Regions from separate parts of the Exiguobacterium sp. BMC-KP genome, predicted to be linked through region 1. Evidence: riboswitches for the same ligand, from Rfam matches in the RefSeq annotation. Region 1 holds a riboswitch; the other holds the start of a gene.
What was found. A riboswitch is a leader RNA that binds a small molecule or an ion and turns the genes downstream of it on or off. The one in region 1 is predicted to bind lysine.
Positions count from the first base shown of each region.

Region 1 (3,202 bases):
TTCGGAAATCACCGCTTGGAGCAGGAGCGCTCGCTGGGACGACATTTCCGATTGATCGTTTCCGGTCTGCGGAGTTGCTCGGGTTTGAGTCGATCTATCCGAACAGCCTCGATGCGGTCTCTGACCGGGACTTCGTCATCGAATACCTCGGGATCGCCTCGACCGTCATGATGCATCTATCTCGTTTTTGTGAAGAGATCATCATCTGGGCGTCGCAAGAATTCGGCTTCATCGAGTTGTCCGATGCCTTCTCGACAGGGTCGAGCATGATGCCACAAAAGAAAAATCCTGATTTCGCGGAATTGATTCGTGGGAAAACAGGGCGTGTCTATGGCAATCTAATGGGCTTCTTGACGACGATGAAGGCATTACCACTCGCTTACAACAAAGACATGCAAGAGGATAAGGAAGGGGTCTTCGATACAGCAGATACCGTCCTTCAGTCCGTTCAAATCTTCACCGGAATGATTGAATCTGCGACGTTTAAGACAGAAGCGCTCAAGAAGGCGACAATGCAAGATTTCTCGAATGCAACGGAACTCGCTGACTACCTTGTGACGAAAGGCATACCATTCCGGGAAGCGCATGAGATCGTGGGAAAAGCCGTCCTTTATTGTGTACAGAATGACTGTTTCCTAAAAGATTTGAACCTTGAGACGTATCAAACATTCCATCCTGATATCACAGACGACGTCTATCCGCTTCTCGATCCGGTTCAAGCAGTAGCGCGCCGGACTAGCTACGGCGGTACAGGGTTTGCTGCCGTTTCAGAGCAACTCGAACTCGCGAAACAACATCTTGCAAATTGACGAATTTTGAAAAAAATCAGCCAAATGACTGGATTTAACAAAAGATGTCTGCTATAACTGTAACTAACAACCGACAGATAGAGGCGCGGATGACATGAGTAGCATCATTCTTGAAGGCAAGCATGCCGAATGATGTGAAAGGGGAAGTCCGCCGAAGTGAACGAGAAGATGCTTACTCTTGTTTGCTGGTACAACGGTTAAGATCCGTTGTACTGCCGAAACCGATGTTTCGGAGCGCTATCTTACGTAAAAGAACGAATGACTTTGTCTTCGTTTGTCCGATCGTGATAACGACGGGCCGTAGGAACGCTCCTACCGGCCCGTCGTTTTTTTCTGTATCGGGACAAAGGAGATAGGATTGTGACAACTGTACTTAAATTTGGTGGAAGCTCGGTTGCGACTGTCGAACAGATTCAGTCTATTGCGAATTATTTGAAGAGTCGCGCAGCCGAAGGTGAAAAACTCGTCGTCGTCGTTTCGGCGATGGGCAAGATGACAGATTCTTTAATCGCTCAGGCGCAAGCCATTACGGATCGCCCCGAGCGGCGAGAACTCGATCGTCTGCTTGCCATCGGAGAAGAACAGACGATTTCATTACTCAGCATCGCCCTTAACTCGCTCGGCGTCAAAGCGTTATCGCAAACTGGCGCACAAGCAGGAATCAGCACGATGGGCGTGCATACGAAAAGTAAGATCAAACAGATCGATGGAGATCTGTTACGACAAAAACTCGAAACGTACGATGTTGTCATCGTTGCTGGGTTCCAAGGTGTCAACGAACTCGGTGACGTGACGACACTCGGACGAGGCGGATCGGATACGACGGCAGTTGCTCTTGCGGCAGTGCTCGATAAACGGTGCGAAATCTATACCGATGTCGACGGTGTCTACACGGCTGATCCACGAATCCATGCCGCGGCTCAGCCGATCCCCCACATCTCATATGACGAGATGATGGAGATGAGCGCCCTCGGGTCGAAGGTTATGGAAATGCGGAGTGTCGAGTTAGGAAAAAAATACGGCGTACACATCTTCGTCGGGAAAACACTTGAATCGAAAAGGGGAACATGGATCATGGAAGCGACGGAAACAATGGAACAAAAAGCGGTAACGAGTGTCAGCGTCACGAAGAACGTCTTGACGGTGTCAATCAAACACGTACCGCAAACAAATGCAGCAGTAGCTGATATCTTCGAACTGTTATCCAATCGCCACGTCAACATCGACATGATCAGTCAAACGACGTTCGACAGTGACATTTTCTTATCGTTCTCATGTCCACTCGATGAAGAAGAATTCCTCGATGAAGCCTTAAAAGACATCATGGATCGCTTTACGACAGTGAAGGTCGACCGCCATAACCAACACGCAAAATTATCTGTCGTCGGAATCGGGATGCGGGATGCAACAGGTGTTGCTTCGAAGTTGTTCGCAATTTTCCGAGCAGAGAACATTCCATTCTATCAAGTTACGACTTCAGAAATTAGTATCTCATACACGATTGCACAAGCAGACATTGAACGAACGGTTGCAGCGATTGCAAACGCGTTCGAGTTATAAGGAGGAGAACAGGATGTATCATGTAGCAGTCATTGGAGCAACCGGCGCGGTCGGTCAAAAAATGTTACAAGTACTAGCAGAACTGGACTTCCCGGTCAGCCGCTTATCCGCTTACGCTTCTGCTCGTTCAGCAGGGAGCACGGTACAGTACAAAGGAGAAGACATTACGATCCAAGCATTGACACCAAGTATCACGGAAGACGGGATCGACGTCGCGTTGTTCGCGGCGGGCGGGACGATCAGTGAGCAATATGCACCGTTATTAGCTGAAAACGGAACGCTCGTCGTCGATAACTCGAGTGCCTTCCGGATGCAGGAAACGATTCCACTCGTCGTACCAGAAGTTAATCCACAAGCGATTCAAGCAACGGACCGTTTGATCGCGAATCCGAACTGTTCGACGATTCAATCGGTCGTCGCATTAGCGCCGCTCCAGTCACTGGGATTCGAGCGTGTTAACTATACGACGTACCAGGCTGTATCTGGTTCAGGTCAAAAAGGGATCGAGGACTTGGCACGCGGGGCACGCGGAGAAGAACCCGTCAATTATCCGCACCCGATTCACGATAACATCTTGCCGCATATCGATGTGTTCCTAGAAAACGGTTATACGAAAGAAGAGCAGAAGATGATTGACGAAACACGGAAAATCTTCAATCTTCCAGCATTACCGGTCAGTGCGACGTGTGTTCGTGTTCCAGTCACGAATTCTCACTCGGTTGCGATTAACGTTACGTTTACGCAACCGACGACGGTTGAAGCCATCCGTGAAGCGTTAGAAGGTGCACCAGGCGTCGTCCTCGTTGATGATGTCGCAAACACGCGTTACCCGA
Region 1 covers NZ_LGIW01000013.1:175,600-178,801, reverse strand. Annotated here, with positions in the region: gene argH (argininosuccinate lyase) at 1-809, shown strand, start outside; lysine riboswitch at 880-1,057, shown strand; gene ADM98_RS03730 (aspartate kinase) at 1,170-2,369, shown strand; gene ADM98_RS03725 (aspartate-semialdehyde dehydrogenase) at 2,383-3,202, shown strand, end outside.

Region 2 (3,202 bases), on a different contig from region 1:
CAAGCGGAGATGTTCCAAGCGATGCAGGAAGTGCTAAGTGGACAAGTCAAGGAAGTCAAAGCATCGACGCGTCTAAAATCTCATCCCGTCTGTTTTGCGACAGACGGCGCCGTCTCGATCGAGATGGAGAAAATCCTTAAGGCAATGCCGAATAACGAAGGAGTAGAGGCGGTCAAGATTCTCGAATTGAACCCGTCACACGCAGTGTTCCAATCCCTTGAAACAGCGTATCAAAACGATCGTTCGAAATTCGAACACTATACAAAATTAATGTATCAGCAAGCGTTGCTTGTTGAAGGACTTCCGCTTGAAGACCCAGTAGCGTTCGCAAATGATGTGTGTTTATTGATGGTGTGAAACGAATGAGTATAAGAAAAGGCATTGGATGCGCGCATCCAATGCCTTTTTTCGTACAGTGTTACATTAATCCGTCTGTAAATCCGAAGCGGTTTCTCCTTTTTTCGAGAGAACGTTTAAGACGACGACGAAGAGTGCGAATGTGACAAGAGCTCCGATGAAACCGAAGACCGAAGACTCCGTGAAACCGATGACTAAATAACCAACAGCGGCAGTAACTGCACCGACTAGCGCATACGGTAACTGTGTCGTGACATGATCGATATGATGGGATCCAGCCCCAGTCGAACTGAGAATTGTCGTATCAGAAATCGGTGAACAATGGTCACCGAAGACAGATCCGGCAAGAACAGCAGCAAGCGTCGGTAACAAGAGAGAAGCGTCGACCGCCATGACGAGATCCGCACCGATTGGCAACATGATCCCGAATGTGCCCCAACTTGTTCCTGTCGAGAATGCCATCAAGCCGGCAATTAAGAATAATAAGAACGGCAAGTACGAAGCAGAAATCGAGTTGCTAACGAAACTTGCGAGATAGTCACCTGTTTTCATATCACCGATGACAGCGATGATCGTCCAAGCGAACAACAGGATGACGACTGCCGGCCACATCGAACGCATACCAGCAACGATGCTTGCACGGTAATCGCGTCCCGGAATCTTCCGTCCGATCAACATCAGGAAAGCAACGATTAAACTAATGACAACACCAGCGACGAGTGAACGTGTGACATCTGTTGCTTCAAACGCGCCGATCAAAGTGAACGGGCGATTGTCGGCTGCAAGTGCCTGAGCACCTGTTCCGAGTAACGCGCTGATCGTAGCTATGACGAGAACAACGATTGGAACGACGAGATCCCGAACTTTTCCGTTCGTGTGTTCCTTGACCTCTTTTGCCATCCCCATCGGTGTGCCTTTTGAGGCATCGAAGAGTTCACCTTTTGCAGCACGGCGTTCGTGTTGTTTCATCGGTCCGACAGAGATGCCAGAGTAAGCGATGTAAAGTGTTAACAGAAGAGCAAAGATTGCATAGAAGTTCATTGGAACGATCATCATGAAGGCGCTAAACGCCGAGTAATCCGTAATCGAGTGCGTCGTTAAGATACCAGCAATGATGGAGATGATAAATGCTCCCCAGCTTGAAAGCGGACTGATGACACAGACAGGTGCAGCCGTTGAGTCAATCAAATAGGCAAGTTTTGCACGTGATACACCACGACGATCCGTAAGCGGACGACTGACGTTTCCGACGGCGAGACTATTGAAGTAGTCATCGATGAAGATCAAAATTCCGAGGCCGAATGCGACCAAACGAGCACCACGTGCCGTTTTGACGTGCGTTGCTGCCCATTCTCCGAAAGCTCGTGCACCACCTGACGTTTGGATCAACGTCGAAAGGACACCAAGCAATAACAAGAAGACAAGCAATAAGACGTTCCATTCGTTCAAGGCACCATCTGCCCAAAATAGGCTGAAGATGTTCTTACCAAGATAGGTCACCGTATCGATCGGGTTAAAACGGTGGAGTAGTAGGGCACCGACGAGAATGCCGACACCTAGCGAAAGAACGACCTTGCGCGTAAAGATTGCCAACAAGATAGCTAATAAAGCAGGTACAAGGGCGATGATGGAATCTGAATAGTTGACCATAAAAAATATCCTCCTCTTTAATAAATAACTTAAAGATGAGACCCCGCGGCATAAAAAAAGCAAGGGCACCGGCAACAAAGCCGACACCCTCGCTGGATGCGTCTTTCTTAGCCGAATTGGAGCGCTCCATACAACTGCTATGTATGGCAATCGATCGGGTGTTTCCCGAATCGACCAACGACGATATGTTGGACACATATTATCATTTCGGCGATGTCACCTTTCCTGTAGTCGTCTTCGTTGTCATCCTCGGACCAAGTACTGATTGAAATCGCGCCTCTACCTCATCGATAGAATAGTCATATTCTGTTCTTATGGACACTTTATCATGTATTTCAGAAGCGATTCAACCATATATTCTGATAATTTAAGATAAAGTTATTTATTCGGCAAAATGTTGAATAAGCTGTTTCATTAAGTACGGTTGATTCTCTTCAAACTGTTTTTTTCGATGACCGTTTGCACCAGAGGGATGAGGGAAGCCGGAAAGAAGCTGATGCTGTTCAATTCGTCCGTCATGAATCAAGCTACGAATTTGTGCTTCGACGACACGACCGAGCGGAATCAACAGCGCTGATTCATGTAATTGATTGATCTCAGCAACGAAATGTTCCTCTGCATAGTGTCTCAACAAAGGACTACGATTGATTTTCGGTTGATGCCCTGAATAATTTTTTTCTCGATAAAAGACGGGTTGTTTTAATAACGACGTCGGATGCAGTAATTGCTGATGTTGATGAAATAAGGTAGCCGTCGTCTCGATTCCGAGTAATGCTGGAAGTTCGAGTGTATCAAGCATTTGGACGAGGTTGCGTCGCATCGTTCCAGCAAAGCTTGCCGTATATTTGACGAGGCGTGCCGTCTCTTCCAATGAAACGCTATGATGAAGTACATCCGTCGCTTCTTCGAAAGCGATTCGCATCTGTTCAAATCCTGGTGTGATCCCGATGATGACGACTTTTGCTTTGGTATTGACGTACTCACCAATCGGAGAATAATAAACGGTCAGTTCGTTCTCCTGTTGCAATAAAAAGGCATCCGTCCATAATTCATCACGTCGTAATGTACGGTCGTCAGGTAAGGCACGAATAGCATGTTCAAATATAGTTAACGAATTCATGTAAGATCCTCTCTCTCTGTAATGGCATTATGATAACAAATAATACCATTTGAGACAATTAAACCCTTTCTCTTT
Region 2 covers NZ_LGIW01000012.1:81,827-85,028, forward strand. Annotated here, with positions in the region: gene htpG (molecular chaperone HtpG) at 1-357, shown strand, start outside; gene ADM98_RS01960 (Na+/H+ antiporter NhaC family protein) at 424-2,007, opposite strand; lysine riboswitch at 2,119-2,297, opposite strand; gene ADM98_RS01965 (hypothetical protein) at 2,390-3,127, opposite strand.
Region 2: another riboswitch for lysine. It lies ahead of ADM98_RS01960 (Na+/H+ antiporter NhaC family protein); the one in region 1 lies ahead of ADM98_RS03730 (aspartate kinase).